2 regions of the Gordonia sp. QH-12 genome follow, and region 1 is predicted to be linked to the other one. Evidence: predicted binding sites of a transcription regulator. Region 1 holds the regulator's gene; the other holds the start of a gene.
The links. Region 1 encodes LexA, which represses DNA repair genes until DNA is damaged. Its sites were predicted from a motif close to CGAACANNTGTTCG; they were not measured.

Region 1 (14,818 bases):
GAAGGTACGGAACTCGCGCCGCGCGGTCTCCAGATCGGCCGCCGGATCGATCTTCGCCTCGGCCTCGTCGAGCAGTGCGGTCTTGGCCTTCGCGTTCTCCGCGAACTCGGCGTCACGCTCGGAGTTCACCGCGTTGCGGGCCTGGAAGAAGACATCCTGTGCGGCCTTGAACCGGAGCCAGAGCGCCTCGTCGGTGTCGCGCGGTGCGCGACCGGCGGCCTTCCATTCGGCCAGGAGTTCGCGGAACTTGGCCGCCGTGGGGCCCCAGTCGGTGGAGTCCGACAGCGCCTCGGCTTCGGCGATCAGTTCCTCCTTGCGCGCCTTGGCTCCCGCCCGTTCGCGGTCGAGTTCGGCGAAGTGCGCACCGCGACGCCGGTTGAACGCGTCCCGCGCTTTCGAGTAACGCCGCCACAGCGCATCGTCGGTCTTGCGGTCGATGCCCTTGATCGTCTTCCACTCGTCCAGGATCGCCCGGAGCCGGTCGCCGCCCGCCTTCCACGAGGTGCTCTCGCTCCCGATGTGCTCGGCTTCGGCCGCCAGCGCCTCCTTGCGTTCGATCGCCGAGACACGGGCCGACTCGCGCAGGTCCTTGACCTCCTGCGCCACATCGTCGGCGCCGGAGACGATCACCTCCAGACGGGCCGCCAGGCTGTCGACGTCACCGATGACCTGTGCGTCGGGGAGTTCGGCGAGCAGATGCGCCGCCGACGCCTGAGTCTTCCTGGGGTCGCCGGAACGGGCGGTGAGACGCTCCTCGAGGATCTCCACTTCAGTGGCCAGGTCGGCGAACTTCCGGGAGAAGTGCGCGAGGCCCTCTTCGACGGTCCCGGCCTGCCACGAGCCGATCTGGCGCTCGCCGCTCGCAGTCTTGAGCCACACCGCACCGCTCGAATCGATCCGGCCGAACTCGTTCGGATCACCCACCGGCACCGGATGGACCGGTACCGCCGGGGTCGGGCCGCCGACTGCGGGCCGGGGGACCGGACGCGGCCGAGGGCCAGGCTTCGGTCCCGGCTTCGGGCCGGGCTTGGGGGCCGACGGGCCGTTCGAGGCCGGGTTGCTCGAGTCGGGCGAGTTGATCATGCGTGTACCTCTTGAATCGTCTTCGCCGCGCGTCACGGCTGCCAGATCACTGCGTGGTTCATTCACTACGAGGTTCATTCAAGCAGGCACGGCGACGGTTGTGGGCGCGGCCTGCAACATTGCCTCCCACATCGAGGCCGGGACGCCGCCGGTGCCGGGCCCGAACCGATGTTCCGCGCGCGCACCGGTAGCGTCGAGACCGTGCTAGCCCTGGTTGCGATAGTCCCGAGCGCTCCGCTGCTCGTCCCCGAACTGGCCGGTCCGGCCGCCACCGACACCGAACCCGTACGCGCGGCCGTGCGTGCGGTGGCGAAGCGGCTCGGCAGCGCGGCCGATCGGTGGATCGCACTCGGCGCAGCCGATCGCGCCGGCTCCGCCGGTGCCACGGACTACCGCAGCTGCGGCGACTTCGGCGGATACGGTGTGCCGCACCCGGTACGACTCGGCGGTCCGCCGACCGAGGGCGCGCCGCTGCCCCTGTCGATGCTGATCGCGGGGTGGGTCCGCGGTGAGGCCGACGGCGGCGGAGAGCGGATCACGGTGACGCCGTGGGTGGTGGATCCGGAGTGGTCGCCGGACCAGTGCGCGGCAGCCGGACTGGAACTCGCGCGCGCCCTGTCCGACGGCGGCGATCCCGACAGCGACGATCCCGACAGCGGCGATCCCGACAGCGGCGACCGGGTGGGACTTCTGGTGGTGGCCGACGGCTGCACCGCGTTGTCGCCGGGCGCTCCGGGCGGCGGCGAGCGGCCCTCGGCGATCGCGCTTCAGCGGCGGATCGACGACGCGCTCGCCCGCGCGGACACCGGCGCACTGGCCGCCCTCGACGCGGACGCGTGCGCCGCGGAGGGAGTCGGAGGCAGGGCCGCATGGCAGGTCCTGGCGGCCGCCTGCGGCGGTCCCGCGGCCGATGTCGCTGTGTCTGATGTCGCAGCGGCAGAGGTGTTGTATCGCGATGCCCCGTTCGGGGTCGGTTACACCGTCGCCGTCTGGTCGCCGGGGGCGCCGCGGTGACCCTCGCACCCATCGCCGTCATCGGCCCGACGGCCAGCGGCAAATCAGAACTCGCCCTCGATCTCGCCGAACACTTCGGCGGCGAGATCGTCAACGTCGACGCGATGCAGCAGTACCGCGGGATGGACATCGGCACCGCCAAGCTTCCCGTCGCCGAACGGCGGGGGATACCGCACCACCAGATCGATGTCCTCGACGTCACCGAGACCGCCACCGTCGCCCGCTACAAGTCCGCGGCGACGGCAGACGTCGAAGCGCTTCTCGCATCGGGCCGGCTGCCGGTCATCGTCGGCGGGTCGATGATGTACATCCAGGGCCTGCTCGACGATTGGGAGTTCCCGTCGACCGATCCCGCGGTGCGGGCGAAGTACGAGGCGCTGCTCACCGAGATCGGGCCGTTGGCTCTCCACCGCAGGCTGGCCGAGGTCGACCCGGCCGCCGCGGCCACCATCCTGGACTCGGACGGCAGGCGCATCGTGCGCGCCCTCGAGGTGGTCGAGATCACCGGGGAGCCGTTCGCGGCGTCGGCGCCGTCGATCGGTGAACCGCGGTGGGGGACCCGCATCCTGACCCTCGACCGAGAGAAGGAGGCCCTCGACGAGCGGATCCGGTTGCGCACCGCGGCGATGTTCGACGCCGGCCTTGTCGACGAGGTGCGAGCACTGTGCGAGAGCGGCCTGCGGGAGGGACGGACGGCCTCGCGGGCGATCGGCTATGCACAGGTCATCGAGTATCTCGACGGCGTCTACGACCTCGATCAGGCGCAGGAGCGTACTTTCTTCGGCACGCGACGGTACGTGCGCCGGCAGCGGTCGTGGTTCCGGCGCGACCCGCGCGCGGTGTGGCTCGACGCCGCCGATCCCGCCCTGCTGGAGAATGCGCTCCGCGCGCTCCGCGTAGCCTGATGGGAGTGAAGAACTCTCCGGCGCTGACCTTCGTCAAAGGGCATGGCACCCAGAACGACTTCGTGATCCTGCCCGATCCTCAGGCACAGATCGAACTGACCGAGGACCTCGTCGTCGCCCTCTGCGACCGCCGGCGGGGACTCGGTGCCGACGGCGTTCTGCGCGTCGCGACCGCCGGATCGCTGGTGGCCGAACAGGTGCTGGAACGGCTACCCGAGGGCGTTTCGGGCGTGGACTGGTTCATGGACTATCGCAACGCCGACGGTTCGATCGCGGAGATGTGCGGCAACGGTGTGCGCGTGTTCGCGCACTACTGCCGGACCGAAGGGCTCGTCGACACCGATGCGTTCACCGTCGGTTCGCGCGCCGGGGCCCGTCCGGTCACCGTGCACTCGGCCGACGACGCCGACGCCGACGTGAGTGTCTCGATGGGACCGGTGGCGCTGCGCGGTCCGAGCGAGGTCCGCATCGCGGGTACGACGCTGACGGGCGAGGCCGTCGACGTCGGCAACCCTCACCTGGCCTGCGTGGTCGACGGACTGACGCCCGAACGGCTCGCGACACTGGATCTCACCACCGGCGCCGAGCTGGACTCGGCGCTGTTTCCGGACGGGGCGAACGTCGAGATCCTCACCCCGCTGACCCCGGGCGGCCCGACCCCGGCCGACGAGGCCGACTTCCATGCGCACATGCGAGTGTTCGAGCGGGGCGTCGGGGAGACCCGATCGTGCGGTACCGGCCTGGTGGCCGCCGCAGCGGCTGCGCTGTCGGGGGCCGGCAGAGACTCGGGGTCGGTCGCGGTCACAGTGCCGGGCGGCGACGTGCTGGTCACTGTCGGCGACGGCTCGGCCGTCCTGCGCGGCCCGTCTCGGCTGGTGGCCCGCGGCCGGCTCGTCGCGGGCTGGGCCGACTGAGCGGGCACCCGCGGGAAATCCGGATGCGTTCCGGTGCCGGTCGGGGGCACAATGGATGTACATATGACTGAACTGACCAAAGAATCTGCATTGGACGAATCCGCCGACGACCGGTCCGCCGAGGAGGTCCCGGGGCTCTCGGAGCGTGGACGCCCGGGCGAACCCACGGTGGGCGAACTCCAGCTCGACGAGCGTGCCTCGCTGCAACGCGTCGTCGGCCTGTCGACCGAACTCGAGGACGTCACCGAGGTCGAGTACCGCCGCCTCCGGTTGGAGCAGGTCGTCCTCGTGGGCGTCTGGACCACCGGGAGCGTCGCCGCGGCCCGCGCCAGCATGGCCGAACTCGCCGCGCTCGCCGAGACTGCCGGATCGCAGGTGCTCGACGCCCTGATCCAGCGCCGTGGCAAACCTGATCCGGCCACCTATCTCGGCTCCGGCAAGGCCGAGGAACTCCGCGAAGTGGTGGTCGCCAGCGGAGCCGACACCGTGATCTGCGACGGTGAGCTGACTCCCGCCCAGCTGACGGCGCTGGAGAAGGTCGTCAAGGTGAAGGTGATCGACCGCACCGCGCTCATCCTCGACATCTTCGCCCAGCACGCCACCTCGCGTGAGGGCAAGGCGCAGGTGGCGCTGGCGCAGATGGAGTACATGCTTCCCCGGCTGCGCGGCTGGGGCGAGTCGATGTCGCGCCAGGCAGGTGGCCGCGCCGGCAGCAACGGCGGCGTGGGCCTGCGTGGCCCCGGTGAGACGAAGATCGAAACCGACCGCAGGCGGATCCGCGAGCGAATGGCCAAGCTGCGCAAGGAGATTCGCGGGATGAAGACGGCTCGGACGGTGAAGCGCGCGGCGCGCCGCCGGGGCGGTGTACCGGCCCTGACGGTGGTCGGCTACACCAATGCCGGCAAGTCGAGCCTGGTGAACGCGATGACCGGCTCGGGAGTCCTCGTGCAGGACGCACTGTTCGCGACGCTCGATCCGACCACCCGCCGCGCGCAGCTCGCCGACGGGCACGAGGTGGTCTTCACCGACACCGTCGGCTTCGTCCGGCATCTGCCCACCCAGCTGGTCGAGGCGTTCCGGTCGACACTGGAGGAGGCCGTCGACGCCGATCTGCTCGTCCACGTGGTGGACGGGTCAGACCCGTTCCCGGCCAACCAGATCTCGGCCGTCCGCCAGGTGTTGGGGGAGGTGCTCGCCGAAGAGGACCGCCCCGCGCCGCCGGAGATGCTGGTCGTCAACAAGATCGACGCCGTCGACGGCGTGACCATGACGGCGCTGCGGGCCGAGTATCCGGATGCGCAGTTCGTCTCGGCCCGGACCGGTGAGGGGCTCGACGGGCTCTTCGCCGCGATCACCGACTTCCTGCAGCGAGACGATGTGGACGCCGTCCTGCAGGTGCCGTTCGCCCGCGGAGAGGTGATCTCCCGGCTCCACCAGCACGCGCACGTGCTCGACACGGAGCACAACGCCGAAGGCACCCGCCTGCATGTGCGGATGCCTTCTGCGCTCGCGGCCGAGTACAGCGATCTGACCGTCGCCTGACGGTCTCGCCCGGCTACTCGGCGTCGAGATCCTTGGCGACCAGTGCCGCGATCTGATCGACCGCGGCCTGGTCGTCGCTTTCGACGGTGACCGAGGCGCCCTTCTCCGCGCCGAGGGTCATGATCATCAGCGCGCTGCCCGCGTCGACCGGATCACCGCCGGCGGCGAGCGTCACCGGGACGCCGAGAGCGGTGGCCGCGTCGGCGATGATGGCGGCGGGACGAGCGTGCAGACCGACGGCCGATCCGACGGTGACGGTGGTGCTGGGCATGGACGTGCCTTTCTTTCGGTGTGACGGCCCGAGCTGCGTGCTCGGGCCCGGGTGTTTCAGGCGGCCTCGGCGGGGATCGGCGTGCGCTCCCGGCTGGGCTGGTACTGCTTGGCGGCGAGGACGGCGACGGCGGAGACGATCACGCCCGCCACGATAGCGATCAGGAACTTCCACCACGTGCCGTTCATCGCGAAGAGGACGAACACGCCCCCGTGGGGTGCCCGGCACTGGACGCTCAACGCCATCGACAGCGCTCCGGTGACCGCACCGCCCAGCATCATGGACGGGATCACGCGGAACGGATCGGCGGCGGCGAACGGGATCGCGCCCTCGGAGATGAACGACGCGCCCAGCAGCCAGGCGGCCTTGCCGTTCTCGCGCTCCGGTTCGGTGAACGTCGACGGTCGGAGGGTGGTCGCCAGCGCCATCGCCAGCGGCGGAACCATGCCTGCGGCCATCACCGCGGCCATGATCTCCCACTGTGCGACGCCCGCGCCGGCGAGTCCGAGGCCGGCGACGCCGAAGGCGTACGCCGCCTTGTTGACCGGTCCGCCCAGATCGAAGCACATCATCAGGCCGATCACGATGCCGAGGATCACCTTGGAACTGCCGGACATCGAGTTGAGCCAGTCCTCGAGCGAGGTGTTGATCCACGACAGCGGACGGGCCAGCAGAGCGAACATGATGAAGCCGGTGACGAGCGTGCCCACCAGCGGAATGATGACGACCGGTTGCAGTCCGCGCGCCCACTGGGGCAGCGGCAGCCGGGAGAGCCAGAGGGCGACGACGCCGGCCAGCAGACCACCGACGAGACCGCCGATGAAGCCGGCGTTCACGGCGACGGCGATCAGACCCGCGGTGAATCCGGGAGCGAGACCGGGCCGGTCGGCGATCGCGTAGGCGATGTAGCCGGCCAGGACCGCCACCATGAGCCCGATCGCCAGATTGCCGATCGCGAAACTCACTCCGCCGAGATACTGCATGAGCCCGCCCGGCGGCAGATCCCAGAGACTGTAGTGCAGTGCGTAGTACAGTCCGTCCGAGGTGCCCTCCTGCACCGTCGAACTGCCGATCTCGTAGCCGGCCAGCAGGAAGCCGAGCGCCATCAGCAGACCGCCCGCGGCGACGAACGGGATCATGTAGCTGACACCGGTCAGCAGAGCCTGCTTGAGCTGACCTCCGATGCCCACACGGGAGGCCGCGGGCGCCTGCGCGCCGGCGTTCGCATCCCCGGCGACGGTGGCGGCCCGGGGATCTCGCGCCGTGCGGACCGCCTCGGCGATCATCGCATCGGGTTCGTTGATCGCGCGTTTGACGCCGGAGGCGACCACCGGCTTGCCGACGAACCGGTCGCGGCCCTTGACGCCCACATCCGTCGCGAAGACCACCACGTCCGCGGCGGCGATCACATCGGGGGCGAAGGGCGTCGAACCGGTCGACCCCTGGGTCTCCACCGCGAACTCCACGCCGGCGCGTTCGGCGGCGAGCTTGAGGGCGTCGGCGGCCATGTAGGTGTGCGCGATCCCGGTGGGGCACGCGGTGACGGCGACGATCCGAGTGGTCCCGGGCTCGGCCGCTGGGGATTCGGTGGTCGGGGTCTCAGTTGCCGGGGTCTCAGTTGCCGGGGTCGCTGCGGGGGTCGCTGCGGCCGGGGCAGGGGCCGGCTTGCCCTCGACGGCCTCGTTGACCAGATCGACGACGGCGGCGGCGTCGGGCGCCGCGCGCAGGGCGGCGACGAAGTCGGGCCGCACGAGGGCGCGCGCCAGCGAACTGAGCACCTTCATGTGCTCGCCGGCGGCTCCCTCCGGTGCCGCGATCAGGAAGACGATGTCGGCGGGCCCGTCCGGAGCACCGAATTCTGCCTTTCGCGTCAGGCGTGCCATGGCGAGGGTGGCGGTGGTGACGGAGGCGACGCGTGCGTGCGGGATCGCGATGCCTCCGGGAAGCCCGGTCGCGGATTTGCGTTCGCGTGCCATAGCGGCCTCGGCGAGCTCGGCCGGGTCGGTGCAGCGGCCGGCGTTTGCGACCAGACCGGCGAGCGCGGCGATGACACTGTCCGCATCAGCGCCGGCGTCACCGTCGAGCAGGACCAGCTCCGGCGTGATGATCTGTTGGGACATGATGGCTCCCTCGGTGATTCTGGGGGGGTCGGGATTCTGGGGGTCGGGGATTCGGGGACTCGGAGATTCTGGGTGTCGGGGTTCTTCGCGGACGGATCAGGACAGCCGGGAGACGGACACACCCGCTTCGTCGAGCAGATCCGGAGTGGGCGGCGTGGTGCCCGGCAGTGCTGCGGCCGCCGAGCCGTGAGCGACGGCACTGCGCAGGAGCCCGGCCTCGTCGGCACCGCGCAGGTGCGCGATCAGATAACCGGCGAGTGAGGCGTCGCCCGCGCCGACGGTGCTGCGGACCGCGACAGCCGGCGCGGTGGCGAACCATATGCCGTCCGGGGTGGTCAGGAGAGCGCCGGCCGCGCCCAGCGTGGTCAGCACCGTCCCGCCGGTCCGGTCGGCGAGTGTTCGGGAGGCGGCCGCTGCGACGCTGGGATCACCCTGCGCCGCAGACCTCTCCATGCCGGCCGGATCGTCGCCGGTGAGTTCGGCGAGCTCATCGGAGTTCGGCTTCAGCAGTGCCGGACGGGCGGCGGCCACCGCGGCCAGGGGTGCGCCGGACGTGTCGACGGCCACCCGACAGTGCAGCGACGCCGTCGCGGCGAGTACCTGCGCGTACCAGTCGTCGGGGAGGCCGGGCGGCAGCGAGCCGCACAGAGCGAGCCAGTCCGCTCCCTCGGCACGGGCCATGATCGTGGTGCGCAGCGCGGCCGCGGCCTCGGCGGAGACGGCCGTTCCGGCGTCGTTGATCTTGGTGGTGGTGCCGTCCGGTTCGGCGACGGTCAGGTTGGTCCGGACCGTCCCGTCCGCCGACACCGCCTGGTGCGGAAGGGCCACGGCGCGCAGGCTGTCGATGAACGGGTCGTCGGCGCGGGCGGGCAGGACGGCCAGTGTGGGAAGGCCGGCGGCCCGCACCACCCGTGCGACGTTGATTCCCTTGCCGCCCGGTTGGTCGACGACGCGGGCCGCACGGTGCACCTCGCCCCTCCGGAGCGGTCCGGCGAGCTCGATCGTACGGTCGGTGCTCGGATTGGCGGTGACGGTGACGATCATGCGATCACCACCTCGATCTCGTGGGCGCGCAGTTCGTCGGCGAAGGCCGAGTCGATCCCGGCGTCGGTCACGAGGACATCGACGTCCTCCAGGGTTCCGAAGCTCATCAGTTCCTCCCGGTTGATCTTGGACGAGTCGGCGAGGACCACCGTCGTCGTGCAGGCCGCGATCATGGCGCGTTTGGTGGCGGCCTCGTCGGCGTCGGGTGTCGACAGACCGTGCTCGAGCGACAGACCGTTGGTGCCGAGGAAGCCGACCGACGCACGGATGCGCGAGAGTCGCTCGATCGCGTCGGCGCCGACGGAGGCACCGGTCTTGGGCCGGAGTCTGCCGCCGGTCAGCAGCACCCCGGAGCCGGGCAACTCCGCCACCACCTCGGCGATCTGCACGCTGTTGGTGACGCAGGTCAAGCGGGCGTCGACGGGGATGGATAGAGCCAACTGCAGAGTGGTGGTCCCGGCGTCGATCACGATGGAACCGCCGTCGGCGGGCAGGAATGCCAGCGCAGCGGCACCGATGGCGCTCTTCTCGCCTCGGTGGGTCTCCTCCCGAACCACCAGATCAGGTTCGTCGACCACTGCGGCGACGTCGAGGCGTACGGCTCCGCCGTGGACGCGCACCAGATGGCCGCTGCGAGCGAGAATAGCCAGGTCGCGGCGCACGGTCTCGCCGGTCACGGAGAAGCGCGCGGCGAGATCGGCTACGGAGACGCGGCCGCGCAGGCGGACCTCGTTCGCGATCGCCGACTGGCGTTCCTCCGCGTACATCTGCTCTCCCGACTGTCCGATCTCATGCAACGATGGGGATCGTGCAAAGATGTGGATCTGTGTTGATTTGGTTGGTTACGCATCTTTGTTTACATGGGTACGTGTTGACACGTCAAGGACTTTCTGTAATCTTTCTCACATGACCGAGGTGACTTCTCCCGTGCCTGCCGAGAACCCGTTCCGCGCCGACGTCATCGTCTCCGGTACTCCGGTGGTCGGTGGCCTCGCGTACGGACCGATCATCAGACCCGCACCGCGACCCGGCTTCGACGCCATCGACGACTCTCCCGTTCCGGAGGAGCTCCGCGACGCAGAGATGGAGCGTTTCACCGCCGCCGCCGGAGTGGTGGCCGACCGGCTGGCCGACCGGGCCTCCCACAGCACCGGCGTCGCGGCCGAGGTCCTGACTGCCACGGCCGGTCTCGCGCGCGATCGCGGGTGGGCGACGGCCGCGGGCAAGTCGATTGCGCAGGGCGTTCGAGCGCCGCTCGCCGCGATCGCGGCCACCGAGCAGTTCGTGGAGATGTTCACCAAGCTCGGCGGCCTCATGGCTGAACGGGTCACCGATCTGTTGGACGTCCGAGACCGCGTCGTCGCCGAACTCCTCGGGCTCTCGGAGCCGGGCATCCCCGTGCCGGACGTACCGTCGATTCTGCTCGCCGACGACCTCGCGCCCGCCGACACCGCGGGTCTGGACCCGGCACGCGTCATCGGGCTGGGCATGCGGCTCGGCGGCCCCAGCAGCCACACGGCGATCATTGCTCGCCAACTCGGTATTCCGTGCGTGGTCGCCGCCGCTGAACTCGATGAGATCCCCTCCGGAGCCATGGGCTACGTGGACGGGGACGCGGGAACGGTGGGGGCCGCCCCGGACGCCGGACTCATCTCGGACGCCGTGACGGCCGCGGCGACGCGGGCGGCCGAGACGGCGGCCTGGCGCGGGCCGGGCCGCACGGCGGACGGGCACGCGGTCGCGATCCTGGCCAACGTGGCCGACGGCGTGTCCGCTCGGTCGGCGGCGCAGGCGCCGGTGGAGGGCGTCGGACTGTTCCGAACCGAACTGGCCTTCCTGGACCGCGCGGCCGAGCCCACCGTCGCCCAGCAGGTAGAGCTCTACCGGGAGGTGATCGACGCCTTTCCCGGGCGCAAGGTGGTGATCCGCACCCTCGACGCGGGCTCGGACAAGCCACTGAAGTTCGTCGCCCACTCCGACGAGCCGAATCCGGCGATGGGAGTCCGCGGCAACCGCATCGTGCAGACGTATCCGGACATCCGCAACAACCAGCTCGATGCGCTGGCGGAGGCGGCGCGCGACGACGGCCGTGCGACGCCGTGGGTGATGGCACCGATGATCGCCACGGTCGACGAGGCGCGCGAATTCGCCGCGCGGGTTCGGGAACGCGGTCTGGTGCCGGGGGTGATGATCGAGGTGCCGTCGGCGGCGATCCTCGCCGACGCGATCCTCGCCGAAGTGGACTTCGTCTCGATCGGCACCAACGACCTGACCCAGTACACGATGGCGGCGGACCGGATGTCGCCGGAGCTGGCGGCGCTCACCGACCCGTGGCAGCCGGCGGTACTCGCGCTGATACAGCGGGTCGGGGACGCCGGTCGGGACCAGGGCAAGCCCGTGGGCGTATGCGGCGAGGCGGCTGCCGATCCGTTGCTGGCATGTGTGCTGGTCGGGATGGGTGTGACGTCGTTGTCGTCCGCGCCTGCGGCGTCGGCCGCGGTGGGACTGAAGCTGGGTACCGTCACCATGGATCAGTGCCGCGATGCGGCGTCCGCCGCGATCGCCGCGACGAGTCCGTCACAGGCGCGCGAGGCGGTTCGCGCGGTTCTGGCCGGCGAGGTGTGATGTCCCGCTGAGGCCGGCCGGGCGCCTCAGATACGGCGCATCACCGTGACGACCTTGCCGAGGATGGCGGCGTCGTCGCCGGGGATGGGCTCGAAATGCTCGTTGTGCGGCATGAGCCAGACGTGACCGTCGGTGCGCTTGAAGGTCTTCACGGTGGCTTCGCCGTCGATCATCGCGGCGACGATGTCACCGTTCTCCGCCACGTTCTGCTGGCGCACGACCACCCAGTCGCCGTCGCAGATCGCCGCGTCGATCATCGATTCGCCGACCACGCGAAGCATGAACAGGGAACCGTCGCCGACCAGTTCGCGCGGCATCGGGAAGACCTCCTCCACGGCCTGTTCGGCGAGAATCGGTCCGCCGGCGGCGATCCGGCCGAGCACCGGAACGAAGGTCGGCGTGGGGAGTGACTCTCCGTCGGCCTCGGCACCGCCCGAGGGCGGTGTCCGCTGATCGTCCCGAACGTTCACCGCACGCGGACGGTGCGGATCGCGCTTGAGAAGGCCGCGGCGCTCGAGCGTGCGGAGCTGATGGGCCACCGACGACGTGGAGGTGAGTCCGACGGCCTCGCCGATCTCACGGATGCTCGGCGGGTAGCCGCGCTCGCGGACCGACTGACGGATGACCTCGAGCACCTCGCGCTGACGCTGGGTCAATGAGGCCTCGAGCGTCGCGGTGGAGAGCATCGGATCGGGCGTGTCGGTCACGGTCGGGCCTTTCGTCAGCTGTGTTCGATCGATGGTCCAAAGGCTAGTTGAGTAGGTCACAAAACTCAAACAATTGTTCGACGCGTGTCGGCGTTTGTCGGACCCCTCGTGTTAACTATCGAACAAGAGTTCTTCGAACACGCGATCGATTGGAGACGAGTCATGAGCACGAGGACGGCACCCGCCCCGACCGGACGCGCCACCGCTGTGCGCTCCACCGCTGCGCACTCCACCGCTGCGCACTCCACTGCTGCGCACTCCACTGCTGTGCACTCCACTGCTGTGCACTCCACTGCGTCGGCGATGACCTGCGACATCCCGGTGGTCCGTGGCTCGCTGGTCCGTGATCGGGGAGTACGCGGAGCGGGGCGAGGCGACTCGAGCGGAACGTGCTTCCCGACCGGCCGCCCCGAGCGGCGTCGCCCGGTCGCGGACCGGCGAGTGATGTTCGATGCGCCGCCGGCCGGCCGGACCGCGCTGTCGCCCGCGGTGTACCGCAGGCGCCGGTGGGCCGGGGCCGCGGTGGTCGGCGGCACCCTCGCCGGCATGGTGTGGCTGCTCGCCCTCGTCGGAGCGGGCTACCAGGATGCGGCGACGCCGGAGTCGCCGGCGGCGACGCACGTGGTGTACGTCCGGTCGGGGGAGTCGCTCACCGCGCTCGCTGAGCGGATCGCTCCGGAGTTGCCGTCCGCGGGCGTCATCGCCCAGCTGCGCGACCTGAACGGCCTCGAGACATCGGGACTGCATGTCGGACAAGCGCTTATCGCCCCGCAGTACGGCTGAGGCGGGCGGGTATTGTCATGGCATGCGCTGCCCGTTCTGCAAGAACGACGACACCCGTGTCGTCGACTCCCGAGTCGCCGACGACGGCCAGGTGATCCGTCGCCGCAGGTCGTGCAATGAATGCGGGCGGCGGTTCAGCACGGTCGAGACGGCTGTGCTGTCCGTGGTGAAGCGCAACGGCATCTCCGAGCCCTTCAGTCGCGAGAAGGTGATGCAGGGCGTGCGCCGCGCCTGCCAGGGCCGTCAGGTGGACGAGGACGCACTGGCGAAGCTTGCGGTGCAGGTGGAGGACACCGTGCGCTCGTCGGGTTCGGCCGAGATACCGAGCAATGAGGTCGGTCTCGCGATCCTCGGTCCGCTGCGCGACCTCGACGAGGTGGCCTATCTGCGGTTCGCCTCGGTCTACCGGTCGTTCGAGTCGGCCGACGACTTCCAGCGCGAGATCGATTCGCTGCGCCGCGACCGTCACTGACACTCACGGCACCGGCGCCACCGGTCCGAGCAGTCAGCCACCGCCCCGAGCAGTCAGCTGAACTTGTCGATCGCCTTGATTATCCGCTGCTCGGAGACTGGACCGTTGGTGCCGAGCTGCTGAGCGAACAGGCTCACGCGGAGTTCCTCCAGGCGCCACTGCACCAACTCGTTCAGCGCCTCGTGGCGTGCGGCCGGAAGCTGGGCGAGGCGCCTATTCCAGACCGCCACCACCCTGTCGATGGCGCCCATCGCCTCGTTGTCCCGGCCGGCGGCGGTGTTGAGGGACTCGAGGCGCAGCCGCGCGGCGGTCAGATAGCGCGGCAGCGAGCGCAGATGCTCCAATGCCGTCGCGCCGACGAAGCCGTCGAAGATCAGATCGTTGACCTGATCGGAGACGTCGTCGGCGGCGAGAGTCCCGGACCGGGCGTCGACGGCCCGGCGCACCGGGGAGTATTCGGCGAGCGCCGCGACGGCGGCGTCGAAGTACTCGGGTGCGCGCGACCGGATCACCGGCCCCAGCCGCGCCGAGAGCGCGCCGAAGTCACCGGGACTGCGCAGGGCGGCCAACTCCGGCTCCCGTGCCAGGGTGTCGGTGACCGCCCGTGCCGTGCAGTCGGCCAGCAACGCGTCCACGTCCGGATACGGGCTCTGGCTCAGCGCGAGCTTGGCCGGCGGCGGCAGAGTCGACGCCAGCTTGCGGCTGGGCGGCGCGATCGCGAGTCGCAGGAGTTCTCCGGCGGCGGCGGCGATGCCGGCGTCGCGCTCGGTGGAGGTGGCGGCCTTCGCGATGCGTACGCCCTGTCCCGGCACGGTCGCGAGCGTGGGATAGCGGGTGATCGTCTGTCCCGCAACGGTCGCCGTCTCGGAGTCGGCGAGGGTGCCCAGACCGTCGGCGGTCCATTCGCGGTGCAGGGGCGCACGGCGGTCGCGGTCGGCGTCGGCAGACAGGTCGGTGCGAAGCGCGGCGAGCCGGTCGCCGCGCGCGATGATCGCGCCGTCTGTGCCGGTGACTGCGAAGTGCATCCGCAGATGCGGGGGGAGTGCCGACGGATTGAAATCGCGCGGAGCCAGGGTGACCCCGCTGATCGACGACAGCTCGCGAGCCAGGCCGGTGAGCAGTGGCTCGCTGCGCACCGAGAGTCGGCTGAGAGCGAGTTCGGCGTACCGGGACGCCGGGGACATGGACTTGCGCAGGCCCTTGGGCAACGACTTGATCAGCTGCGTCGCGAGTTCGGCGCGCATCCCGGGTACGAGCCAGTCGAATCCGGTGTCTCGCACATGTGCCAGGAGCGGCTCGGGGATGATCGCGGTCACGCCGTCATCGGGTGCGCCGGGC
Region 2 (14,818 bases), on a different contig from region 1:
CCAACTCGCCGAGGTGGCCCACGGTCGCGCGTTCATGCTCCAGGGCGGAGACTGCGCCGAGACCTTCGCGGCCAACACCGAGCCGCACATCAAGGGCAACATCCGCACCCTGCTTCAGATGGCCGTGGTGCTCACCTACGGCGCGAGCATGCCGGTGGTGAAGGTCGCCCGCATCGCGGGGCAGTACGCGAAGCCGCGTTCGTCCGACACCGATGCGCTCGGGCTGCTCTCGTACCGAGGCGACATGGTCAACGCGCTGGAGGCCGACGAGGCCGCGCGCGTGCACGATCCCTCGCGTCTGGTGCGCGCGTACGCGAACGCCGCCGCGGCGATGAACCTGGTGCGGTCGCTGACCGGGTCGGAGGCCCGCCTGGCGCACGTTCACAACTGGAACCGCGAGTTCGTCCGCACATCGCCGGCCGGTGCGCGGTACGAGGCGCTCGCCGCGGAGATCGATCGCGGGCTGCGATTCATGGACGCCTGCGGCGTCACCGACTCGAGCCTCGAGTCGGCGTCGATCTTCGCCTCGCACGAAGCTCTGGTGATGGACTACGAGCGCGCCATGCTGCGGCTCGCCGACAACCCGCGCGGCGGCGACGAGCAGACTCTGTACGACCTGTCGGCGCACTTCCTGTGGATCGGCGAACGCACCCGGCAGCTCGACGGCGCTCACATCGCGCTGGCCAAGCTGATCAGCAATCCGATAGGCGTCAAGATCGGCCCCACCACGACGCCCGAGCTGGCGGTCGAATACGTGGAGGCACTCGACCCCGACAACCGTCCCGGCCGGCTGACGCTGGTGTCGCGGATGGGTAACGGCAAGGTCCGCGAGGTCCTGCCCGCGATCGTGCAGGCCGTCGAGGCGACCGGACACAAGGTGATCTGGCAGTGCGATCCGATGCACGGCAACACCCACACCGCGTCCACCGGTTTCAAGACCCGCCACTTCGACCGCGTGGTCGACGAGGTGCAGGGCTTCTTCGAGGTGCATCGTGCGCTGGGCAGTCACCCCGGGGGCATTCACATCGAGCTGACCGGTGAGGATGTGACCGAGTGCCTCGGTGGCGCACAGGACATCTCCGACCTCGATCTCGAAGGCCGTTACGAGACGGCGTGCGATCCGCGCCTCAACACCCAGCAGTCGCTGGAACTGGCTTTCCTCGTGGCGGAGATGCTGCGCGGCTGAGGGGAGCCTGCGCGGCTGAGGAGACCGACGGCGCCCGGTTCAGGCGAGCGAGGCGCCCACGGCCCACCCCGCAGCTGCGAGCACGACGGCGACGATCGTGATGATCGTCAACCACACGGCCGCCAGTGCGCGTCCGCGCGAGGTGGCCGCGGGATCGGCTTCGTCGATCACGTCGACCTCGTCGGAGTCCGGCTCCCAGTCGGCCCGGTCGGCCCACTCCGGCTCGTCGTCCGCCCAGCGTCGCTCGTCGGGTCCGTCCCAGGCGTCGTCGTCCCAACGATCAGACGGGGGGAGCGGCTCGGGATCGTATGCGGTGACCGGTCGCGGATCGGGCGCCTGCGCCGACACGGCCCGCACCGGGCGGGCGATGGCGGAGGTGACCCGCGCCGAGGCCCGGCTCGGAGCCGGGACGGTGAAGGCGGGCAGGTCGAGTTCATCGGCGGCGTCGAGCAACGCGTGCTGCATGGCGAATCCGTCGCGGAAGCGATCGGTGCGGTCACGCTCGGTGGCTCGCAGGACGATCTCGTCGATCTGCGGCGGGACGCCTTCGATCAGGTCGCCGGGGGCGGGGACGTCGTAGGTGAGCCGCTGATAGGCCAGCGCGAGCGGAGTGCTGCCGCTGAAGGGCTGCCGTCCGGTCAGTAGTTCGAACAGCATCACTCCGGCCGAGTACACGTCGCTGCGCGCGTCGACGTCGGTGGAGTTGACCTGCTCGGGGGACAGGTACGCGGCGGTCCCCAGAATCACGCTCGCCGACGTGACGCCGGCTTCGGCGACCGCGCGGACCAGACCGAAGTCGGCCACTTTGATGTCGCCGTTGTCGGAGACGAGGACGTTCTCGGGCTTCACGTCCCGGTGCACCAGCCCCGCGCGGTGCGCGGTGCCCAGGCCGCCGAGCATCGGGATCGCGACGGACGCCACCGCGTGCGGCGGCATCGGCCCGCGTTCGCGGAGCAGTTCGCGGACGCTGCCCCCGCGCACGAGCTCCATGACGAGGAACGCGACCTCACCGTCGATGCTCTGGTCGTAGACCGCGACGAGGCCGGGGTGGCTCAGACCGGCGACGGCGCGGGCCTCGAACTCGAACCGGCGCAGGAACTGGGGGTCGCCCACGTAACGCGCATCCATCACCTTCACTGCGACGCGCCGACCCAGACGCAGGTCGGTTCCCACATACACCGAGGACATCCCGCCGCGAGCGATCGGCGCGTCGATCCGGTATCTGCGCTCCAGCACTCGGCCGATGAGCGGGTCGCCAGGGGTGGTCACGGTGTTCGAATCTACCCGCCGCGCCGACGACCTCGTATGTGCCGCGCAGGACACCGGTAGGCTTTGCCCCGTGGGTTCTCTTCCGCTTTCGATCGACATCCTTCCCGACGACGTTCCAGTTCTCGACCTGGACCAGGCCGCCAAGCGGCTGGGGGTCTCGTCCAACCGGCTCCGCACACTCATCCGCGACCACAACCTGCTCGCGGCCTCGCGCGGAGGGGTACCCGTGATTCCGGAGGCCTTCTTCGGGTCCGACGGCCTCGCGAAGCACTTCGAGGGGCTGGTCCGGATCCTGCTCGACGGCGGTTACACGCGCGACGAGGCGATGCGCTGGCTGTTCACCGAGCAGGACGACCTGGGGCTGCGCCCGGCCGATGCGCTGCACACTCATTCGGCGCGCGAGGTGATCCGGCGCGCACAGGCTCAGGCCTTCTGACGGCGCAGCCGGTCAGCCGAGAGCCGGGCGGCCGGCCACGGCGGTGACGGCATGGCCGAGCCTGCGGTGGACCGGTACGACGGCCCGCGCGGCGAACACGTCGTGACCGCGGTCTTCGATGGCGGTGAGAATCGCGCTGTACGACCGCGCGGCCGCGCAGATCGCGGGGCGCGACCGTCGGGGCAGTGAGGCGATGGCGGGCAGCGTCCGCCGGTACTGGTCGCGATTGACGGCGATCAGATGCGCCGTCGCCCGCCGCATCCGGGGGCCGGCCGTGCCCGCGGTGGCGTCGTGACGCAGCTCCTGCTCGTCGACCCCGAAGGCGCCGAGGTGGTCGAGGGGCAGGTAGATCCGATTCCGGTTCAGATCTTCGCCGACGTCACGGAGGAAGTTCGTGAGCTGGAACGCTTCGCCCAGCAGGGCTGCACCCCGGGCGGTGTCCGGATCGGGAGCCGCGCCCAGGATCGGCAGCAGTTGCAGGCCGATCACCGCGGCCGAGCCGTAGGTGTACTCGGCCAGGGCGTCGAGCGTCGCGTAGCGGTTCCGGAACAGGGGGTCGCCGGGCAGGTCCATTCGCATCGATCGGCCGAACGCCTCGAAGGTTTCGGCAGGGATCGCGAACCGGTCGACCGACTCGGCGAGCGCAGCGAGCATGTCGGCCTCGTCCCGGCTCAGACCAGCCGGCACCGGCGCCCCCGCGAGTGCGGCGGCCAGGCCGTTCTCGAGGGCGTCGAGCCGCGCCGATCGCGGCTGCGACCCACCGGCACCGTCGACGACGTCGTCGACGGTGCGTGCATAGCCGTACAACGCGAACACCGCGCGCCGGCCGTCCACCGGCAGCAGACGCGAGGCCAGGAAGTAGGTGCGGCCGGCCGCGCGCGTGAGCGACTCGGCGAGGCGGTACCCGCGGTCGGCGTCAGCCATGGATCAGCAGGGACCCGAGCCCCCGCAGTCTGAGCGGGTCGCGGCGGCGCAGCGAGACGGCCGCGAGAACGGCGAAGGCCAGCGCCATCAAAGTTTCGAGCGGCTTGTAGAACAGGATCGAGTCGTCCGGCTGGAAGACGATGAGATAGAAGGTGCTGACTCCGACGACCACCTGCCGCACCCACATCGGGAGGGTGAATGCGACGGCCAGGCAGGCGACCCACGTGTAGTACCAGGGCAGGGTCGACGGTTCGAGCAGTAGCAGAGCGAGCATCGCCCATGCCATGCCGGCCATCGCGGACCGCTCGTCGCGACGCGACCGCCACCAGAGGTACACGAGGATCAGCGCGAGTGCGACGCTGCCGATGGCCCGCGTCACCACCAGGACCGCCTGGAGGTTGAGCGTCGCGAAGGGAGCCGCGGCGTAGGTGACGATGTGCCCGACGAAGATCGGGACGGTGAACGGGTTGATGATCCGAGAGGCGTACGACAGGCCGTTCATCCATCCGAGGCCGAGGCCGAGGATCACCGTGAAGGCACCGAACACCGCGGCGGGGATCGCGCCCGTCGCGACGAAGATCGCGACACGGTCGCGCCAGGCGATGAGCGGAGTCGGTGCCGCGGGATCGGCCGCGCGCCGCTTGCGCAGGTGGTCGAGCCAGATCCACATGACGAACGGAATCGCGATTCCCGCGGTGACCTTCACCGAGATCGCCAGGCCCAGGACCGCGAGACCCGCGACGTGCCTGCCCTCCAGCGCCAGGGCCACGCCTGCGGCCAGGAAGCCCATCATCAGCAGTTCGAGGTGTGGGCCCCCGACCAGATGGATCAGCAGCATCGGGTTCACCAGGACCAGCCAGAGCCCGAGTCGCCGGCTCGCACCGAAGTGCGCGGCGATCCGGGGCACCGCCCACATCGTCAGGAGCAGTCCGGGCAGCAGGGCGACGCGGATGGCGAACACGCCGGCGAAGACGTTGTCGCCGGTGATCCCGACGATGCCGCGCAGCAGGAGCATGAACCCGGGACTGTAGGGCGAGGTCGTGGGAGCCCAGATCTGCGCCATCGAATCGACGATCGGTCCGGGACGGTGTGCGGGTCCGTCGGTGTAGGGATCGAATCCGTGCATCAGCACCGACGCCTGACCGAGGTAGGCGTACACGTCGCGGCTGAAGGTGGGTACCGCGAACATCAGCGGCGCGGTCCAGGCGCCGACGGTGGCCATCGTGGCGCGCAGGCTCATCCGCTCGGGGCTCCGGCCGATTCGCACCCAGGCGATGACCATCAGCGCGATCCCCGTCCAGAACGCGAAGCCGGACAGCGTCTTCCCGTGGCCGTACGTCATCGGCGCCAGGCCGAGATCGGCGAGCGTCGCGTCGTTGCGAGGAACGTCGGAGAGACCGTAGCTTCCCGCGACCACCAGCAGCACACCGAGGAACCCGAGACAGGCGTCGGGATAGCGCTTCAGGAGATTCACGACCGCCCCCCGTGTCCGTTCCGGCCACGCAGGTAGTCGTCGATCCGCGCCGCGGCGAGCCCGCCGGACACGAGCACGGGCGGGATGCCGACTCCGGGCACGGTCGCGCTGCCGCCCAGAGCCAGGTTCGGCACACCCCGCCAGCGGTTGGGCGTGCGCAGCGGGCCGGTCTGCGCGACGGTGTGAGCCGCGGAGAACGGCGTCCCCGCGGGCAGACCCGATCGCAGCCAGGTCAGCGGGTGGTCGATCCGGAGCACGGTCATCGAGGACAGACCCGGGTAGCCGCGGGACTCCAGGACGCCGAGGAACTCGGCGGTGTACGGCTCGGCGAGCACATCCCACGGCAGATCGGCCGAGACCAGATTCGGTGTCGGCGCGAGAACCGACACCGACTCGGATCCGTCGGCCACGAATGTCTCCGGATCGGTGGCCGCAGACCGGGTGATCAGGAACGATCCGTCGCCCATCAGTCGGCCCGGGCGAGCGGTGAGGTCGGCGAAGGTGTCGGTCCACGCGGCGCCGAAGTCGAGAGTGTGATGGCCGGACCGCCAGCCCGCGGTGGTCCCGGCCGGCAGCACGCCGTGCACCACCACGGCGCTCGGCGAGTAGCGCAGAGTCCGCAGGCGGCGCTCGTCGTGCAACAGTTCGGCGACCGCGTCGCGTTCGAGTGTCGCGACCACCGCGTCGGCGGCGAGCCGCTGGTCGCCGACGAGCACACCCGAGGCGGAGCCGTCGGTCCGGCGCAGAATCCGGTCGACGCGTGCTCCGTACTCGATCCGCACGCCGGCGTCGGCCAGTGCGCGCTCGAGGACCCGGCCGATGCGGCCCATGCCGCCCGCGGGAGCACAGAGGCCGCGGCCGATGTCCATATCCGCGATGATGGCGTAGATCGCCCGCGCGCGGTGGGGTGGAACGCCGGCGTAGAGCGCCTGGAAGGTGAACGCCCGCTGAACCCTGGGGTCGGAGACGAATCGACCCACGGCGGCGGTGAGGCCGCCGAGCGCGCCGAGCCGGACCAGGTTCGCGGCGGCGGCGCGCGTGCGCGGTCCGGTCAGGTCGGCCAGGCCGTCGTAGTTGCGGTCGATGAAGACGTCGAACTCGGCATCGTAGACGCGGCGCAGCCAGGTCAGCAGGTCGCGAGTACCGTCGGCGGCCTCGGTCCCGAACACCTGCTCGACGGCGGCGGGGATGGCCGCGGGCTCGCGCGGTATCGCCAGCGACGAGCCGTCGGCGTAGTTCATGACGTAACTCGGGTCCACCGGGCGCAGGGCCAGCCGCTCCAGGGCCTGCTCGCGGTCGACGCCGACGGCGGTGAGTGCGTCGACGATCAACTCGGGCATGGTGAGAACCGTTGCACCCGTGTCGAATCGGTGACCCGAGATGGTCTCGGTGCGCACCAGGCCGCCGGGGGAGTCGGTGGCCTCCAAGACTGTCACCTCGTGTCCGCGGGCGCGCAGGTGGGCCGCGGCGGTCAATCCCGACAGCCCCGCTCCGATGACGACGACGTGCGAATCAGCGGTCATGGCCGTCACCGCCGTCGATGGGTGATTCGGCGGGCCATCCAGGTCAGATCGGCGCGCGCGGACTCTCCGGCATCCAGTCCGTCGATGCCGGCCAGGGCCGCGTCGAGGCGTTCGTCGATCTGTCTCTCGATCTCGGTGAGTGCGCCGGATTCGGTCAGGACGTCGCGCGCCGCGGTCAGCTCCGCCTCCGACAGCGAACGGCCGAGGCTGTCGCGCAGCAGATCTCGGCCGGCCGCCGACGCGCGCTGCAGACCCTCGGCCAGGAGTGCGGTGCGCTTGCCTTCGACGAGGTCGTCACCGGACGGCTTCCCGGTCTCCGCGGGGTCTCCGAATACACCGAGGACGTCGTCGCGCAGTTGGAAGGCGACGCCGAGATCGAGCCCGATGCGACGCAGTGAGCGTGACAACTCGTCCTCGGCCCCGGACAGCGCCGCACCGAGCTGGAGCGGCCGGGCCACCGTGTACGCGGCCGTCTTGTACTCCATCACCCGGTACGCGGCGGTCACTGACTCGTCGCCGGACGACTCGTTGGTGATGTCGAGGAGCTGACCGCCGAGCACCTCGGTCCGCATCTGAGACCACAGAACGGCCACCGGCCGCGGCAGCGGATGCGGATCGGCGGGACCGCCGTCGGCGGGAGTGATGCCGTGCACGAGGTCGTCGGCCCAGGCCAGTGCCAGATCGCCCAGCAGGATGGCCGCCGAGACGCCGTAGTGCGCGGGGTCGCCGGCGAACCCCCGGTCGCCGTGCAGGGCCTCGAACCGGCGGTGGACGGTCGGGCGGCCGCGCCGCGTGTCGGAGCGGTCGAGGATGTCGTCGTGGATGAGGGCGCAGGCCTGGATCAACTCGATCGCGGCGCCGACCCGCAATGCCGTCGACTCCCCGGGGCCGGTGTCGGCGGCCGCTTCGGGGCCGCATCGCCAGCCGGCGTAGACGAACAGCGGCCGCACCCGTTTGCCGCCCGACAGCACGAAGTCGGCGAGCACGTCGCCGGCCTCCGCGACCGCGGGGTAGATGTCGTCGAGCGCAGGCCGGCCGGAGTCGAAGAACGCCGTCAGGATCTCGTCGACCGCGGCGGGCACGTGCGCAATGTTGACCACGACTGGCAAGGTTACCGGTCCTCGTCGACAGCCCGGCCACGCGCCGCAGCGGCGGTGATCGCGGGCACAGCCGCGGCATCGGCGGCCGCGGGCCGCTCGCCGGGTGTCCGTATGATGACTGGGGTGACCGATCCGATCAGTACCGACTCCGACGTCCGCGCCCGCCCGGGGCAGTCGGTCGTGGAGCGTCTGGCCGACCCGCACTCCGGGCCGGTGCCGTTCTCCGTCGAGTTCTTCCCACCGCGCGACGCCGCCGAGGAGGCGCGACTGTGGCGTGCGGTCCGGATCTTCGAACGAATGAACCCGGCCTTCGTGTCGATGACCTACGGTGCGGGCGGATCGACACGCGACCGGACCGTGCGCATCGCGGGCGAACTCGCGACCGAGACCACGCTGCTGACCGTCGCGCATCTGACCGCGGTCAACCACAGCGTCGACGAACTCCGCGGCCTGGTGGGCGCGTACGCCGACAAGGGCATCGTCAACCTGCTCGCCCTGCGCGGTGATCCGCCCGGTGATCCGCTCGGTGAGTGGGTCAAGCACCCGGAAGGCGTGGCGTACGCCGAAGAACTGGTGCGCCTGATCGGAGAACTCGGCGACTTCCACGTGGGCGTCGCGTCGTTCCCCGAAGGCCACCACCGCGCGCCCAACCTCGCCGCCGACACCGGAAATCTGGTGCGGAAACTGCGGGCGGGCGCGGAGTACTCGGTGACGCAGATGTTCTTCGACGTCGACGACTTCCTCCGCCTGCGCGACCGTATCGTCGCCGCCGATCCCGAGCAGGGCGCCAAACCGCTGATCCCGGGGATGATGCCGATCACCTCGCTGGCCTCGGCGCGCAGGATGACCGAACTGTCCGGCAGCAAGATCCCCCCGGCGGTCGAGGAACGGCTCGCGAAGGCGGCGGGCGACGGACCGGAGGAGAATCGGGCCGACGTGCGTGCGGTCGGCATCGACCTGTGCACGGAGGCCTCGTTGCGGCTCATCTCCGAAGGGGTGCCGTGCCTGCACTTCTGCAGCCTCAACTTCGCGAAGGCGACCAGCGAGGTGCTCGAGCGCATCGGCATCGACACGCGCGGGGCGCTGGCCGGCGTCTGAGACGTGCGGTCCGCCGGAGAGGGCGACCGCACGCGGACGGCGTCAGTCGGCGCCGCGCCCGGATGTCTCGCGCTCGGGCTTCGGGGACTCCTCGTCGGACTGCGGCGCCTCGGGCTTGCGCTTCGGGCGTCCCGGACGGGGTGAGCGGTCCCGATTCTGGTAGGCCGCGTAGACGACCATCGCGACGATGATCGCGCACAGCAGGAACATGAACCAGGTCCAGCTGGGCACGGCGGCGGTCGCCGGATCCGCGTACTCCGAATCGGCCTGCAGGTCGACGTTCTGTCCCGGGCTGGGCGTCCAGACCACCGTGTCGTCGCCCGCCTGATGACCGTTGGTCGCGACCACCTCACCGCCGAACGTGATCGACAGGGAGAAGTACACGCTGCCGGGATCGGCGTCCGTCAGCGACGCCGAGCCGCGGAAACGGACGATGTCGCCGCTGCGGGACGATTTGAGATGGACCGTCGCAGACGGGTCGGGGAGGGCGGCGGCGATGATGTCGCCGAGCTGGCTGAACTGACCCGCCGAGAGTCTGTCGAAGGTGAGCTCGGACCCGACCTTGCCGTCGGGCGACGGCGCGGCCTGTCCGCCGGGGCGCGAACTCTGCGTCGACGGGGCGGGTACGGCACTGCTCTCATCCGACTTCTCCGGGAAGTCGGTGGTCCAGACCTGGCCGCTGAGCGAGGCCGGGATGTCGAAGGACGGCTTCTGCGGATGCTGATCCGGTGACGTGGCGATGATGACCGTGCCGGAGAACTGGTCTCCGACCGTGGTCGACTTGGTGAGACAACCGGTGAGCACGGGGATCAGTGCCAACAGTCCGGCTAGGGCGAGCGCGGTGCGGCGGAACGAGGTCACCGACTCATCGTGCCAGAAGAGATGCGCCAACCTGCGCAGTGTCGTCATCGGTGCGTCGGACGGACCGCGGGCGGCCGGTCATCGCGGCGGGGGACCGGCGTCCGGAAGAGGGAGCGGGCGTCCGAGGAAGGCGAACGGCCGGGCGTCTCCGGCGAAGGTGAAGTGCCGCAGGACATCCTCGAAGCCGAGGCGGCGGTAGAGGCCCCAGGCGCGATTGGCCTCACCCTGGACTTCGGGCGTCGAGAGGAGGACCTTGCTCTCCGGTCTGCCCGAGAGCAGCGATGTCAGGAGCCGTTGGCCGACGCCGCGGCCCTGACCGGCCGGATGCACATGCAGTTCGGTGAGTTCGAAGTAGTCGCGCATGAACTCGCGCGCGTCGGCGGGCCGGGTTCCGGCCTGTAGCAGTCCCGAATACAGCTGGCGGTTCCACCACTGGTCCGGTGCACCGCGGTAGCCGTACGCCACCCCGACGAGGATCTCGCGATCCGAGAGCGCCAGCGGTGCGCGCACGCGCAGCCGGGAGTACGTGGGCCGGAGCGAGTCGAGCGCGGACAGCGTCGCGAACGCGCCGAAAGCCGACCACCCGGGGCGCGCGATGTGATCGCGCCACAGCGGCAACCGGTGGGCTTCGCTTCCGCGGGGGTAGTGCATGGCGGTGATGTAGGTGTGCACCGCGGGATCGAGCCACAGGTGTGCCAGATCGGCCGGGAGGCGCGCGACGCGGATCGGGGAGGCGTCCAGTGACATGCCCGTTCCCTTCGTCGTCGGCTCGATTCGTCTGCGGCTGCCAGACTCTGGGAGCGTAGCGGCACTTGCCCATCGGCGTTCACACCGGCTACGGTTGACGCCTGTCGAACTGATGTTCGTATCGGTTGGGCGGTCCAGTGGCCCGGCGATGGGGAAGACATCGCCGGGCCACCGATCATCGGTGACGGGGTCCGCTGTCGAAGTCTTCGCGGGAGTGCCGGCGCCGTGCGACGGCCGGCCGTCGGGCCCGTCGTCGCAACGCCCTCTTTGTCGTACCCCTCTGTCATGGTTTCGTCACGAGCCCGACAGAGCCGGGCGCCGACACGGAGGAGTTGGGATGGAGCGGTCAGCAGAACGGTCCGGGCGGCAGTTCGCCGGGTTGCATCTCGCACCCGCCCCGTCGGTGTCCGGTGCACAAGCCGATCACGGAGTCGACCCGCACGTGGTGCACCGCAGCCGCGATCTCCTGGATCGGGCAGAGGACCTGTTCGAGCAGGCGGCGTCGGTGGACGACGACGGGGCCGAGCGATTCCGGCTGTTCTATCTCGCGGCGATCCGAGCCGCCGGCGCGGTGCTGGAGATCTATGAGCCCTCGGGCCGCGTCCGCCGACGCCGCGGTGCGGCGGACGCGTGGAGTCGGATCAAGGAGCGTGCTCCCCAGTGCCGGGAACTCGCCGACTATTTCGGCGAACTCTCGACCATGCGCTCGCACGTCGAGGCGGGGCTGGTGCGCACCGTCGATTCCACGTTCTGCGCGCGCGTGGAGCGCCGTGCGGTCGAGTTCCTGGACGTGGCCGACGCGACGCTGCTGGCGTACGAGCAGGGGAAGCTCACCTCGAAGCGTCCGGCGGCGCGCGGAACCGTCGCTTGAGTGCGCGGGATGATCGGCGTGATTGTGAACGCATCGTCGGCCAATGGTGGTCGAAGGGCGCTCGGGCTCGTACTATTGACATAGAGAGGCGAGAAGACGAAATCCTCGCCACGATCCAGTAAGGGAGGAGCGGTGCCGCTTTCAGAGCACGAGCAGCGCATGCTCGATGAGATAGAGAGCGCTCTCTACGCCGAAGACCCGAAGTTCGCGTCGAGCGTCACCCGCCACAAGGTGCGCTTGCCGAACGCACGTCGTCGGATCGTGGTCGCTCTCGGGTTCCTCGCTGGACTCGCATTGCTGGTCGGCGGAATGATGGTCGACGTCGAGGTCGGCGGACTGAAGATCCTCAGCTTCGTCGGATTCCTGCTGATGTTCGGGGCCGCGGTCTTCGGCCTGATGGCTGGCCGCGGGCGGATCTCGGGTCCCGACGGCGCCTCCTCGTCGAAGAAGTCCGGAAAGGCCGCGAGCGGTCACGGCTCGTTGAGCCGACGGATGGAGGATCGCTTCAACCGTCGCTTCGAGCGGGACGACCGCGATCTGTAGAACCGGCCGTCGGCACCGGCGGCTGACGGCCTGACGTGCCCTGCGTCGACAACGATCTCCCTGGCGGGGTCGCAACTTCCGAAAGGAAGATGCGGCCCCGTTTTTCGTATCTCGGGAACGTCTGTCTCCGAGGTGTCCCCACAGCGTCCCACCCCGTCTCCCCACAGTGCCCCACCCCCTCTCCCCACAATGCCCCACCTACCGCTCTTGGTTGGTCTCACCAGTCACTTCGTTACCTTTTGACCCCTTTCGTAACGACACTAGTGAGCTGCGACACGTCGATGATTGCTGAGAATCCAGTGAAGCTCAGGCACTCTGACCTGCTCATATAGTTGATGGTGGGGAAACGGTGGGGCCTGCGGGGTGGAATGTGGTGGGAAGTGGGGTAGTGTGGGCATCACTGGGCGAGGGGGAACCGGAACCGCCGAACCCGGGAGGGTGAGGAGGTGTCGACGTGGCTCGTTTCGTCGGCACCTACACGCCCAAGCTCGATGACAAGGGGCGACTGACGTTGCCCGCGAAGTTCCGCGACGCGCTGGCAGGAGGAGTCATGGTCACACGCAGCCAGGACCGCAGCCTGTCGGTGTACCGGGCAGAGGAGTTCGACGCGATCGCCGAGAAGGCGGTCACCGCGTCGCGCAACGACCCGGAGGCCCGCGCTTTTCTGCGGTACTTCTTCGCCGGCGCCGACGAGCAGCGGCTCGACGGGCAGGGCCGCGTCAACCTCTCGGCCGAGCACCGCGACTACGCGGGGCTCACCAAGGAGTGCGTCGTCATCGGCTCGTACGACCACCTGGAGATCTGGGACGCGCAGAGCTGGCGCGACTACCAGGCCCAGCACGAGGAGGCGTTCTCCAACGCGGGATCGTCCGCCCTCGACTCGATCCTGTAACGGGATCGCGTCGACACACGTGAATTGAACATTCGGAGATCACGACTGCTGCGGTGAGTCGAGGCCTCGGCCCGATCGACCCTGACGTACTTCCCCAACGCCAGGTGCGCTCGGGCGGGGACCCCGTCTCATCGCAGGCCCACACCGCCGCAGTTCCACGGCATCGATGCCGGTGGTCTCCGGAGCGTCGCAGGGGGCGACGCCCAGAAATTATCGGCACGGTTCTCACGGCAGCAGGGAGGGAGCGGGGTGAACGCACCGCGGCAAGGCGAACACGGACACGTTCCGGTGATGGCTGATCGCATGTTCGCGCTGCTGGAACCGGCTCTCACCCGTCGGTCGCCCGACGGCGGCGGCGCGGTCCTGGTGGACGGCACGCTGGGCGCCGGCGGCCACACAGAGTACTTCCTCGAACGCCTGGCGGGTCTGCACGTCGTCGGCATCGACCGCGACACATCGGCGATCGGCATCGCCTCCGAGCGTCTGCAACGCTTCGGAGACCGCGTGGAGTTCCACCACAATCGTTACGACGAGATCGAGTCGGTGGTCGCCGCCACCGGACGCGACGAGGTCGACGGGGTGCTCCTCGACCTCGGGGTCTCGTCGATGCAGCTGGACCGGGCCGAACGCGGGTTCGCGTACGCCGTCGACGCACCGCTGGACATGCGGATGAATCCCGACGACGAGCTGACGGCGGCTGACGTCCTCAACACCTACGACCACGGCTCTCTCGCCCGAGTGCTCAGCGAGTACGGCGAGGAGCGGTTCGCGGGGAAGATCGCCTCGGCAGTGATCCGGGAACGCGCCAAGGAGCCGTTCACCACCAGCGGACGTCTCGTGGAGCTCCTGTACGCCACCATCCCGGCGGCGACCCGGCGGACCGGTGGCCATCCGGCCAAGCGGACCTTTCAAGCGCTCCGGATCGAGGTGAACCACGAACTCGACTCATTGCGCGGGGTGATCCCGGCGGCGCTCGAAGTACTCGCGGTCGGCGGCCGGGTCGCCGTGATGAGCTACCAGTCGCTCGAGGACCGAATCGTCAAGCGCGACTTCGTCCGTGCGGTGGAGAACACCACCCCGGCCGGTCTGCCGGTCGATCTGCCGGGGACCGCCCCGCGGTTCTCGCTCGTCACTCGCGGAGCCGAACAGGCAGACGCGGCCGAACGTGCGGCCAACCCGCGTTCGGCCCCTGTCCGGATCCGGGCCATCGAACGTATCGCACCGAACCACCCCGCGGGTCGCGGCGGCGGGACCGCAGACGGAAGGGGAGCACAGTGACGCTTGTGGACACTCGCACCGCCACCGGACCACGCGAGGGTTCCGACCGTCAGCGTCGACGGCGCACCGGCGCCGCGGCGAGCGAGCGTCCGTCGCGATCCAAGGCGGCCCAGCGGGCTCTCGATCGGCGCACTCGCCGTGAGCGCACCGGAGCCCGGCTGCCGATGACCGGGCGCCGCATCGCCGGAGTCCCGCTCGTGGTGCCGATCCTGGTCCTGGTGATGGGCGCCCTCGCGCTGACTCTGTTCCTGACCACCAAATCGGCGCAGGACTCGTACTCGATCGACGCGCTCCGCAAGGAGAACCAGGAGCTGCAGGCCCGTGCCGCCGAGTTGAAGGCGGCAGCCGACGCAGGCGACCAGGCGCCCGCGATCGCGCGGGCGGCCGCTCGCCAGGGGATGGTTCCGGCGTCGAACGCCGCCGAGATCATCGTCGGAGCAGACGGCAAGCCACGGCTCCGCGGCACTCCCACACCGGCGACCGGCAGCCCGCTTCCGGACCTGAACCCGGCGCCGGACCCCGTCGAGAAGATCGACAAGAACAAGGTCGACGATTCCGAGGGACTCGGTGGCGAACAATCGCAGAGTGCACCGCCGCGTACGGCGACCACTCCCGC

Region 2: a site for LexA is predicted at 10,724-10,737, ahead of Y710_RS05495 (SAV_6107 family HEPN domain-containing protein). Genes of this name have one in related genera too.

The regions. Positions count from the first base shown of each region.
Region 1 covers NZ_KQ969286.1:125,740-140,557, forward strand. Annotated here, with positions in the region: gene Y710_RS06380 (DUF349 domain-containing protein) at 1-1,083, opposite strand, end outside; gene Y710_RS06385 (class III extradiol ring-cleavage dioxygenase family protein) at 1,285-2,097, shown strand; gene miaA (tRNA (adenosine(37)-N6)-dimethylallyltransferase MiaA) at 2,094-3,002, shown strand; gene dapF (diaminopimelate epimerase) at 3,002-3,916, shown strand; gene hflX (GTPase HflX) at 3,980-5,458, shown strand; gene Y710_RS06405 (HPr family phosphocarrier protein) at 5,472-5,729, opposite strand; gene Y710_RS06410 (PTS fructose transporter subunit IIABC) at 5,786-7,849, opposite strand; gene Y710_RS06415 (1-phosphofructokinase family hexose kinase) at 7,946-8,893, opposite strand; gene Y710_RS06420 (DeoR/GlpR family DNA-binding transcription regulator) at 8,890-9,660, opposite strand; gene Y710_RS06425 (putative PEP-binding protein) at 9,800-11,518, shown strand; gene lexA (transcriptional repressor LexA) at 11,545-12,204, opposite strand; gene Y710_RS19055 (LysM peptidoglycan-binding domain-containing protein) at 12,388-13,008, shown strand; gene nrdR (transcriptional regulator NrdR) at 13,031-13,480, shown strand; gene hrpA (ATP-dependent RNA helicase HrpA) at 13,534-14,818, opposite strand, start outside.
Region 2 covers NZ_KQ969285.1:172,479-187,296, forward strand. Annotated here, with positions in the region: gene Y710_RS05445 (class II 3-deoxy-7-phosphoheptulonate synthase) at 1-1,186, shown strand, start outside; gene Y710_RS05450 (protein kinase domain-containing protein) at 1,226-2,455, opposite strand; gene Y710_RS05455 (Rv2175c family DNA-binding protein) at 2,526-2,891, shown strand; gene Y710_RS05460 (phytoene/squalene synthase family protein) at 2,904-3,815, opposite strand; gene Y710_RS05465 (alpha-(1->6)-mannopyranosyltransferase A) at 3,808-5,289, opposite strand; gene crtI (phytoene desaturase family protein) at 5,286-6,812, opposite strand; gene Y710_RS05475 (polyprenyl synthetase family protein) at 6,818-7,912, opposite strand; gene Y710_RS05480 (methylenetetrahydrofolate reductase) at 8,027-9,010, shown strand; gene Y710_RS05485 (LppM family (lipo)protein) at 9,053-9,871, opposite strand; gene Y710_RS05490 (GNAT family N-acetyltransferase) at 9,950-10,618, opposite strand; gene Y710_RS05495 (SAV_6107 family HEPN domain-containing protein) at 10,956-11,489, shown strand; gene Y710_RS05500 (DUF3040 domain-containing protein) at 11,622-12,032, shown strand; gene mraZ (division/cell wall cluster transcriptional repressor MraZ) at 12,487-12,924, shown strand; gene rsmH (16S rRNA (cytosine(1402)-N(4))-methyltransferase RsmH) at 13,174-14,202, shown strand; gene Y710_RS05515 (cell division protein FtsL) at 14,208-14,818, shown strand, end outside.